Regions from separate parts of the Mesorhizobium sp. P3_A9 genome, predicted to be linked through region 2. Evidence: riboswitches for the same ligand, from Rfam matches in the RefSeq annotation. Region 2 holds a riboswitch; the other holds the start of a gene.

Region 1 (2,038 bases), on a different contig from region 2:
CGGCAAAYGCATCCGCCAGCCGGCCGCCATGGTCGGCGGCGAGGTCGAAATAGTCCATGGACCGCGTCATGTAGAGATAGGAATTGGCGTCGAAGCGGTCGACGAAGGTCATGCCCTGGTGGCGCAGATAGCTTTCGATCTGGAAGTCGGCATCGAAGCCGAAAGTCAGATGGTCGCGGTCCTGCAAATTGCGGCCGAATTTTCGGTGCAGGGCGGCTTCCGACAGGTAGGTGATGTGGGCGGCCATGCGCGCCACCGCCAAGCCCTTTTCGGGGCGCTTGCCGTGCTCGAAATATTTGCCGCCATGCCAATCCGGATCAGCCATAACGGCTTGTCGGRCGACCTCGTGGAAGGCGATGTTCTGCGATGAATGGCGGGCGCCAGTGGCGATCGGCAGCGCTGAAAAGACACGCTCCGGATAGCACGACGCCCATTCCAGCACCTGCATGCCGCCCATCGAGCCGCCGAGCACGCAAAACAGTTTCTCGATGCCGAAATGGTCGATCAGCATCTGCTGCGCGCGCACCATGTCGCGGATGGTGATGATGGGCAGGTCGAGCCCATAGGGTTTTCCGGTGGCTGGATTGGTCGAGGCTGGGCCGGTGGAGCCCAGGCAGCCGCCGATGACATTGGAGCAGATGACGAAGAAACGGTTGGTGTCGATGATCTTGCCGGGGCCGATCAGCACTTCCCACCAGCCCGGCTTGCCGGTCACCGGGTTGGTGTTGGCGACATGCTGGTCGCCGGTCAGCGCATGGCAGACAAGGATGGCATTGGAGCGGGCATCGTTCAGCGTGCCATAGGTCTGATAGGCGATCTGGAACGGCGACAAAAGCGTGCCGGCATCGAGCTTGAGCGGCTTGTCGGACCCGAAGCGCAACACCGGGCTCGACGGCTGGTCGGCCTCGTTGTTGGTCTTTCCTGCGCGCAGAGCGGCCATTCTCGTCTCACTTGCTGCATCATATCAGGCGAAAAATCGCCGACGATGCGTCCGTCCGGCCGGCCGCGGACAATAAAAAACCGGCATTGCCATTCGCAAAGCCGGTTACGTCACGCAAACGGCCCTTTAGCGAATTGTTTAACGTGGCTGCAAGCCGACCGGCCAAATCACCACGGAACTGTCGCTGTCCTTCTAGAACTCGCCCGCCCTGCCGTCAATGCCGGCATCTGGGCCGGCTGCTGGCACCACTGCCGCCTCTCGACATTGCGGGCCATGGCTTGTATTTCCGCAGCGGCCTCCCGATGGAGGCATTTTCGACGGATTTTGCAGAAATGAACAAGACACTGGATCAGGCACGGCCAACCCCGCGCGCGGGCATCATGGACATCGACGCCTATGTGCCCGGCAAGAGCGCCGCACCCGCCGGTGTCGCCAAGGTCTACAAGCTGTCGTCGAACGAGAACCCGCTCGGTCCGTCACCGAAGGCGATCGAAGCCGCACGTGAGGTTGCCGCCAAACTCGACATCTATCCCGACGGCACCGCCAAACGGCTGCGCGAGGCGATCGCCGAGGTGCACGGCCTCAACGCGCAGAACATCATCTGTTCCAACGGTTCCGATGAGATTCTCGGGCTTTTGGCACAAATCTATCTCGCGCCCGGTGACGAAGCGATTTTCACCGAACATGCCTTCATGGTCTACAAGATTTACATCCAGTCGGCCGGTGCTGCGCCGGTCGCGGTCAAGGAGACTGACGAGCGGGCCAACATCGATGCGATCCTGGCCGCCGTCACGCCGCATACGAAAATCGTGTTCCTGGCCAATCCCAACAATCCGACCGGCACCTATGTGCCGTTCCAGGAGGTGCGCCGCCTGCATGCCGGCCTGCCCAGGCATGTCCTMCTGGTGCTSGACGCGGCRTARGCSGAATATGTCCGCCGCAACGACTATGAAGCCGGCATCGAACTGGTCGGCAGCACGGAGAACGTTGTGATGACCCGCACCTTCTCCAAGATCGGTCTTGGTGGGGCACGGATCGGCTGGATGTATGGTCCGATGCACATCGTCGACGCCATCAACCGCGTGCGCGGTCCCTTCA
Region 2 (9,022 bases):
CCGAAAGATTATGACCATCCTCAGCGCCATGCTTCGACACAACCAACCCTGGTGTCCAGACAAAGCCTGAAAACACAGTTGCTCATCCGTCGCCTTCGGCGACACCTTCTCCCACAAGGGGAGAAGGAAGAGACGCTCTTCAACCTCAATAAATATCAAAGTCGAAATACTTGGCCTGGATCTTCTTGTAGGTGCCGTCGGCGACGATGGCGTCGATGGCCGCATTGAGCTTGTCGCGAAGTTCTGTGTCTTCCAGACGCACGGCGATGCCGGCTTGAGTCTCGGTGCCCTTGACGTCGCCGATCAGCTTGCAGCAGCCGTCGCTTGCCTTCTTCAACCAGTCCACCAGCACGAACTTGTCCGAGATCACGGCATCAAGCCGGCCGTTGGTCAGGTCAGTGATCGCCTCTTCCTGGGTTGGGTAGAGTTTTGCCTCCGCACCCGCCTTGCCATAGGTATTCTGGGCATAATCGGCCTGTGTGGTCGAAGCCTGGGCGCCGACGGTCTTGCCGGCAAGTGCCGCCGGATCGGTCGAGGTCAGTTCGCTGTCCTTCGGCGCCACCAAGGCGAGCGGCGTGGTGTAGTATTTGTTGGTGAAGGCGACCTGCTTCTTGCGCTCTTCGGTGATGCTCATCGAGGCGATAATGGCGTCGAACTTCTTGGCCTGCAGAGCGGGGATGATGCCATCCCAATCCTGGGTGACGATTTCGCATTCGACCTTCATCTGCGCGCACAACGCATTGGCGATGTCGATGTCGAAGCCGACAACCTTGCCGTCAGAAGTAATGGTGTTGAATGGCGGATAGGCACCCTCGGTGCCGATTTTCAATTTCTCGGCAGCCTGCGCCGACAGAGAGCCGGCCGCAATCGCCAACAAGGCAGCGCCTGCCGCCGATAGGATCCATCTTGAAATCTGCATTTTCTTGTTCCCCTTGAGCGCCGCATCCGGGCGACCGACAAACCAGCCAAGCATGATGTGCCAGCGCAGGCAAGTATTTTGCCTGCCGGTAACCGGAGCTCAGCGCGCGGCGCGGAAATGCTTGGAGAGCTTCAGGCCCTGGGCCTGGTAGTTGGAGCCGAGATCGGTGCCGTAGAGCGCCTGCGGCCGCTTCAGCATATGCTCGTAGACCAGCCGGCCGACGATCTGGCCATGGTCGAGGATGAACGGCACTTCGTGGCTGCGCACTTCGAGCACCGCCCGGCTGCCTGTGCCGCCTGATGCCGAATGGCCGAAGCCCGGATCGAAGAAGCCGGCATAGTGGACGCGGAATTCGCCAACCAGCGGATCGAACGGCGTCATTTCGGCGGCGTAGAGCGGCGGCACATGCACCGCCTCCTGGCTGACGAGGATGTAGAATTCATCGGGATCGAGCACCAGTTCGCCGGCTCCGCTCTTGTGGATCGGTTCCCAGAAATCGACGACCTCTTGGGCCGCGCGCTTGTCAACATCGACAAGGCCGGTGTGATGCTTGCCGCGATAGCCGACCAGCCCGTCGCTGTCGCCATTGAGGTCGATCGACAGCGCGATGCCGCCGCCGGAAATATTCGGCGGTTCGGTGGCGACCAGCATCTCGGCGCGGTGCAGTTCATGCAACTCCGCTTCCGACAGCAGCGCGTTGCCGGTGCGGAAACGGATCTGCGATAGGCGCGAGCCGGTGCGCACGACGATCGGGAAGGTGCGCGGGCTGACTTCCAGGTAGAGCGGACCGTTGTAGCCCGCAGCGATCTTGTCGAACTCGTGGCCGCGGTCGGTCATGACACGGGTGAAGATGTCGAGCCGTCCGGTCGAGCTTTTCGGATTGGCTGAGGCGGAAATCTCGGCAGGCAATGCCAGGCTTTCGAGCAGCGGCACGATGTAGACGCAGCCGGTTTCCAGCACCGCGCCTTCGGCAAGATTGATCTCGTGCAGCTTCAGCCGGTCGAGCTTTTCCGAAACCTTGTGGTTGGGGCCGGGCAGGAAGGAGGCCCGCACCCGCCAGGCCTTGTCGCCCAACCTCAGATCGAGGCTGGCCGGCTGGATCTGGTCGGCATCGAGCGCGCGCGACGACTTCAGCGCGCCGGACTGGAACAGCGCGGAAATGTCTTGATCGGGAAGAATGCCTGTCTGCCGCAAAGGCTGGCTCCGTTCCAACTGGTACAAACCTCTTAATCAAGCCGGCAATTGACGCAAGCGCGGCGCGGGTCTAAAGGGTCGTTATCCCGTGGTGATTTGGCCGGTCGGCTTGCAGCCACGTTAAACAAGTCGCTAAAGGACCGTTGGCCGCGAGGCCGTATGGACCGGTTGCGACTTTCGCGGCCGGTTTTTTTGTGTCTGGAAACAAAAGCGATGAGCAGCAAGAAGCGCAACTGGAAGCCTCAGACAGCCCTCGTGCATGGCGGAACCCTGCGTTCCCAATTCGGCGAGACCTCCGAGGCAATGTATCTGACGCAGGGCTACGTCTATGAAACGGCGCAAGCCGCCGAAGCTCGTTTCAAGGGTGAGGAACCCGGCTTCATCTATTCGCGCTACGCCAACCCGACCGTCGACATGTTCGAAAAGCGCATGTGTGCGCTCGAAGGCGCCGAGGACGCGCGCGCCACGGCATCCGGCATGGCCGCGGTGACGGCGGCCCTGCTGTGCAGCGCCAAGGCCGGCGATCATATAGTCGCGGCTCGCGCGCTGTTCGGCTCCTGCCGCTGGGTGGTCGAGACGCTGGCGCCGCGCTACGGCATCGAGGCGACGCTGGTCGACGGCACCGACATCGCCAACTGGGAAAAGGCGGTTAGGCCCAACACAAAACTGTTCTTCCTGGAAAGCCCGACCAATCCGACGCTGGAAGTGGTCGACATCGCCGCCGTCGCCTCGCTTGCCAACTCGATCGGCGCGCGGCTTGTGGTCGACAATGTCTTCGCCACGCCGTTGCAGCAGAAGCCGCTGCAGCTCGGCGCCCACATCGTCGTCTATTCGGCGACCAAGCACATCGACGGCCAGGGCCGCTGTCTCGGCGGCGTGATCCTGTCCGACAAGAAGTGGATCGACGAGAACCTGCACGATTATTTCCGCCACACCGGCCCCAGCCTATCGCCGTTCAACGCCTGGACGCTGCTCAAGGGTCTGGAGACGCTGCCGGTGCGCGTGCGCCAGCAGACGGAGAGCGCCGGCAAGATCGCCGATTTCCTGGCCGAGCAGCCGCAGATCGCTCGCGTCATCTATCCCGGCCGCGCCGACCACCCGCAAGCTGATATCGTCAAGAAGCAGATGTCGGGCGGCTCGACGCTGATCTGCCTCGACGTCAAGGGCGGCAAGCAGGCGGCCTTCGCCCTGCAGAACGCGCTCGACATCGTGCTGATCTCGAACAACCTTGGCGATGCCAAGAGCCTGATCACCCATCCGGCAACGACCACCCACAAGAATTTGAGCGACGAGGCCCGCGCCGAACTCGGCATCGGGCCTGGCACGCTCAGGCTGTCGGTCGGCCTGGAGGACACCGACGATCTTCTGGAAGACATCGCGCAGGCGCTGAAGGCCGCAAAATAGACCCAGTCGAGGCAGCTCGTCCGCGCCGCGATCAGGCGCGCGACGGCGTCTCTTCCAGCTCGGCTGCCTTGGTGCCGATGGTCATGGCGTTGCCGCGCCAGTCGACAGCGCCGCCGAGCCAGCCGCGGACCCACATGGCTGGAAGCATCAAGTCCCGCGCAATCATCGCCGCGACTGTGCGCGACGACAGGTACCAGCCTTTGGACCAGGCCAGGGCACATTCCGGAAGGTAGAAGGCCGTTAGTACGGCGATGGCCGTCAGCGGCAAGCTGACGCCGGCACTTGCCGCCGCAATCAGCGCAAGCACCAGCGGCACCACCGCGCCGGTCAGGATTTCGGGCGCGAAGAACCGCGGAAAGGTGACGCGGCGCAGGCGCGCCCAGCGGGCCTGGCGCGACCAGATCACGCCAAGCGTGCGCCGACCGAGCGGCTGCTCGAAGGGCGCTGCGACGAGATTGACGCATAGGCCAAGTCCATTGACCAGCTTGGTCGCGGCGGCGTCCTCGGCGATTTCGGCCGCCAGCGCTCGGATGCCGCCATTGGCATCCAGCATCGGCTTGTTCCACAACATGCTCTTGCCCTGGGCAAAGCCGAGGCCGAGCGCCTCGCCGGCATACTGCCAGCGAGCCTGCAGCGTGTTGAGGAAGGCGCATTCGACCTCGGCCCAAAAACCGTCCGGCCGCGAACCGATCGGTGTCGAGCAGACAAGGCCGGTATCCGTCCGCCACGCCGCCATCAGATGCTGAACGTAGTCTCTCGGCATCAGCACGTTGGAGTCGGCCAGGACGACCCAGTTGTGCCGCGCGGCTTCCCAGCCTTTGACGCAATTGTTGAGCTTGGGATTGGCGCTGACGCGATCGTCCCCGATCAACAGCCGAGCCGGCACTTTTGGAAAGCGGCCAATGGCGGCGCGGATCAACCTGACCACCGGATCGTCGACATGGGCGACGCAGAAGATCAGCTCGTAGCGCGGCCAGTCGAGCGAGAAGGCGCGCTCCAGCGTCTCCTGCGTGAACGGCTCGACGCCGCGCGACGGCACGATAATCGACACCGGCGGCGATTTGCCAGCTGGCCGTGCGATCGTGCTGCGCCGTTTCAGTTGCGAAGCGGCGAGCAGGATGCTGGCAGCGTTTGAAAGGACAAGGGCAGTCGAAAGCGAGGCGGCTATGAGAGTGAGTTCCATCGAGATCTGGTCACTCCAGAAGAGGCGGCCCGCACCGTGGCAGTTTTCAACAGTTCGACAGAGCGCCGAGTCGCCCGGTGCATGCACCCCACCATTGTCGTGTGTCACTTAAATGACATTCTTTGCCGGCACCTGCGTTTCAAAGTCAGGCGCGACAAGACGCGCACGTTGACCTGCTCGCCGGGAGCGCCGAAAGGTATCGGATTGTTTTGGAGCCGCTTATGTACCGCGCCGTCACGCGCAACATCGAAGTGCAGGTCAGGCCGTTCTACCTTGAGGATCGCTCGGATCCTTCCGAGAACCGTTATGTCTGGGGCTATCAGATAACGATCGACAACCAGTCGGACGAATTCGTGCAGCTTCTGTCGCGTTATTGGCACATCACCGACGGTGCCGGCCGGGTCGAGGAGGTGCGCGGCCCAGGCGTCGTCGGCGACCAGCCCGAACTCAATCCCGGCGACAGTTATCAGTACACGTCGGGCTGCCCGCTCTCGACCCCGTCAGGCATCATGGTCGGGCGCTACACGATGCGCAACAAGCGGGGCGAAACTTTCGATATCGCCATCCCGGCGTTTTCGCTGGATCTGCCGGGGACGAGGCGGACGGTGAATTAGCGTCTTTCTCCCCGTTCCACGGGGAGAAAGACGCTCCTTTACTGCGCAGCGAATTCCGCCGGGTCGAAATCGTACTGCGTCGAGCAGAATTCGCAGGCGACGTGGATACCGCCATCCTCGGTGCTGTCCTTGATCTCCTGCGCGGAAAAACCCTCCAGGATACCGCGGATCTTGTCGCGCGAGCACGAGCACTGGTCGGCGACGGGAACGCCGCCGAAGACCCGCACGCCATGCTCGTGGAACAGGCGATAGAGCAGCCGCTCGGCGCCGATCGTCGGATCGATCAGCTCGGTCGGCTCGATGGTGCCGAGCAGCGCCAGCAACTCCTGCCAGGAATTGTCGGCCGGATCATGGATCTCCTCGCGCGGATCGCCATCGCCACCGGGCAGGTCCGGAACGCGCATGCGCTCAGGCGACTGCGGCAGGAACTGCGCCAGGATACCGCCGGCGCGCCACTGTTCGCGCGCGCCGCCAGGGCCCGGCGTCAACAGCTTGGCGACCGAAAGCCTGATATCGGTCGGGATCTGTTCCGACTGGCGGAAATAGGTGCGTGCTGCATCTTCCAGCGTTTCGCCGTCGAGCTGGACGATGCCCTGATAGCGCTGCGTGTGGGCGCCCTGGTCGATGGTCAGCGCCAGCACGCCGCTGCCGAGCAGCGTCTGCTGGGACGTTTCGCCCGCCGCGACCAATGCCTCGAGCCGGTCGGCGTCAAAGCGTGCATAGGCGCGCAATGCCGAGGGCGTGGAGAAATCCGCCACCAGCATGTCGACCGGCCCGTCGGTGCGGGTCTGCAGGATGAACTTGCCCTCGAACTTGAGCGAGGTGCCAAGCAGCACCGTCAGCACACAGGCTTCCGCCAGCAGGCGGGCAACCGGTTCGGGATAATCATGGCGGCTGAGGATGGCGTCGAGCATCGGCCCGAGCTGCACGGTGCGACCGCGCACGTCGAGCGGGCCGACCTCGAACGGCACGACATGGTCGTCGCCGGCATAGCCGAACTCGCCGAGTTTGGGGTGATGTTCAGTCACTTGATGCATTTCCAACATGACAAAGCTCCAGGGCGCGGCCATGCGACCCGGAGAGGCACATGCGTCCAAACGCGCTTGATTTGCGTGATGCGGCGCAGATAGGCATCGCGCCCCCGCAGATCAAGCGCCCAGACACTTCACGCGCCCAAACACCAGGCAAGCACCGCCTTCTGGGCGTGGAGCCGGTTCTCGGCCTCGTCGAAGACCACCGAATGCGGGCCGTCTATGACCTCGTCGGTTACTTCCTCGCCGCGATGCGCCGGCAGGCAGTGCATGAACAGCGCATCCGGCTTGGCATGCGCCATCAGCTTGGCATTGACCTGGTAGGGCGAAAACACGTTGTGACCGCGGGCGCGATGCTCCTGGCCCATCGACACCCAGCAATCGGTGACGATGCAGTCGGCCTGGTCGACGGCTTCCTCGGGCGAGCGGGTGAAGTGCAGCTTGCCGCCATTCGCCTCGGACCAGTCGATATGCTTCTGTGCCGGCTCGCTGCCTTCGGGCACGGCGACGTTGAGGTTGAAGCGGAACCGCGCCGAGGCTTCGAGCAGCGAATGCAGCACATTGTTGCCGTCGCCGGTCCAGGCGATGGTCTTGCCGGCCACCGGACCGCGATGCTCCTCGAAGGTCATGATGTCGGCCATCAGCTGGCAAGGATGGGTGTCATCCGTCAGTCCGTTGATCACCGGAACGGTGGCATTCTCGGTCAGCTCCAGCAGCCGCTCATGCGAGGTGGTGCGGATCATGATGGCGTCGACATAGCGCGACAGCACCTTGGCGGTATCGGCGATGGTTTCGGAGCGGCCGAGTTGCATTTCGGTGCCGGTCAGCATGATGGTCTCGCCGCCAAGCTGACGCATGCCGACGTCGAAGGAGACGCGTGTGCGCGTCGATGGCTTGTCGAAGATCATCGCCAGCACCTTGCCTTCGAGCGGCCTTGTCCGCTCGCCGGCCTTGAGGCGTGCCTTTCGCACCACCGCGTCGTCCAGCATGAAGCGCAGGTCGCCCTCGGAAACGGTGGAGAGATCGGTGAAATGGCGAACGGACATCAGCAATATTCCGGAATTACTTCGCGGCGGCCGCGGCGATGGCATCTGCCAGGCCTTTGGCACCGGCGCGGATGCGGTTGAGCGCTTCGTGGATCTCGGCGTCGGTGACGGTGAGCGGCGGCAAAAGGCGAATGACGTTGTCGCCGGCCGGAACCGTCAGCAAATGCTGGTCGCGCAGCGCCATGTTCACCTTGGTGTTGGGCATGGCGCATTTAAGGCCAAGCATCAGGCCGGTGCCCCTGATGTCCTCGATGACATCGGGAAACTCGTCGGCGACCGCCGCCAGACCTTGCTTCATCAGCAGCGCCTTGCGCTGGACGTCTTCGAGGAAGCCGTCTTCCAGCACCACATCGAGCACGGCGTTGCCGACCGCCATCGCCAGCGGGTTACCGCCGAAGGTGGTGCCGTGCACGCCCGACGTCATGCCGACCACAGCCTCGTCGGTGGCCAGGCAAGCGCCCATCGGGAAGCCGCCGCCAATGCCCTTGGCGATCGCCATGATGTCGGGCGTCACGCCCGTCCACTCATGCGCGAACAGCTTGCCGGTGCGGCCAATGCCACACTGGACCTCATCGAAGATCAAGAGCAGGTCGTGCTGGTCGCAGAGCTGGCGCAGCCGCTTCAACGATTGTGTCGGGACCGGACGGATGCCGCCCTCGCCCTGCACCGGCTCGATCAGGATCGCGGCGGTTTCCGGCGTAATCGCCTTCTCGGCGGCATCGATATCGTCGAAGCCAACCTGGTCGAAGCCTTCGACCTTGGGGCCGAAGCCTTCGAGGTATTTGTATTGGCCGCCGGCCGCGATGGTCGCCAGCGTGCGGCCATGGAAGGCGCCTTCGAAGGTGATGACGCGGAAGCGCTCGGGATGCCCTTTGACGAAGTGGTAGCGCCGCGCCGTCTTGATCGCACATTCCAGCGCCTCGGCGCCGGAATTGGTGAAGAACACCTTGTCGGCGAAGGTGGCGTCGGCCAGACGCTCGCCAAGCCGGCTCTGCCCCGGAATCTCGTAGAGATTGGAGACGTGCCAGAGTTTTGCCGCCTGCTCGGTGAGAGCCGCGACCAGATGCGGATGACTGTGGCCGAGCGAATTAACCGCGATACCGCCGGCGAAATCGAGATATCGCTCGCCCTTGTCGGTAACCAGCCAGGTGCCTTCCCCGTGGTCGAAAGCCAGGGGAGCGCGAGCAAAGGTCTCGTAAAGCGCCGAACCGCTCATTATATGCGTCTCCGGTACCGGAAAATCAAAAAAGCCGCCAAAGCGGCGGCCTTGTGCGGCTTATCGTGTTTTTCGGCCATGAAGTCAACGAAAACGTCGCGTAGTGGCGCGCGATCAGCCCCCTAACTCGACGCCGGCTCATGAGCGACCGGGCAAGTTGGGGAAAACCGAAAAAACCGATTCGTGTTGCACTTCGGACTCTTGTCACCGAGTCAGCGCATAAGGTAATTGTAGTCGAGAAATAACTAGATTTCGTGCGGCGGACCTAATCACCAGATATATGTGGTGTCTGCCCCAGCAAGGTTGCTGGGTCGGGAAGGGATTCCGATTGCGCACGCTTAGCAGGAGCGCGGTCTCATGAACTGGACTGACGAGCGGGTCGAACTTCTCAGGAAACTGTGGTCGGAGGGTCTGA

The links. A riboswitch is a leader RNA that binds a small molecule or an ion and turns the genes downstream of it on or off. The one in region 2 is predicted to bind S-adenosylmethionine.
Region 1: another riboswitch for S-adenosylmethionine. It lies ahead of metX (homoserine O-acetyltransferase MetX); the one in region 2 lies ahead of AC1DX0_RS23960 (O-succinylhomoserine sulfhydrylase).

Annotation. Positions count from the first base shown of each region.
Region 1 covers NZ_JBFUGJ010000168.1:10,502-12,539, forward strand. The annotation lists gene metX (homoserine O-acetyltransferase MetX) at 1-940, opposite strand, end outside; SAM riboswitch at 1,047-1,124, opposite strand; partial or broken gene AC1DX0_RS21225 (pyridoxal phosphate-dependent aminotransferase) at 1,273-2,038, shown strand, end outside.
Region 2 covers NZ_JBFUGJ010000215.1:126-9,147, forward strand. The annotation lists partial or broken gene AC1DX0_RS23945 (IS110 family transposase) at 1-70, shown strand, start outside; gene AC1DX0_RS23950 (ABC transporter substrate-binding protein) at 146-919, opposite strand; gene AC1DX0_RS23955 (2'-deoxycytidine 5'-triphosphate deaminase) at 1,019-2,113, opposite strand; SAM riboswitch at 2,192-2,269, shown strand; gene AC1DX0_RS23960 (O-succinylhomoserine sulfhydrylase) at 2,327-3,517, shown strand; gene AC1DX0_RS23965 (ceramide glucosyltransferase) at 3,549-4,700, opposite strand; gene apaG (Co2+/Mg2+ efflux protein ApaG) at 4,922-5,314, shown strand; gene AC1DX0_RS23975 (Hsp33 family molecular chaperone) at 5,353-6,384, opposite strand; gene argF (ornithine carbamoyltransferase) at 6,480-7,391, opposite strand; gene AC1DX0_RS23985 (acetylornithine transaminase) at 7,408-8,607, opposite strand; gene AC1DX0_RS23990 (GcrA family cell cycle regulator) at 8,965-9,022, shown strand, end outside.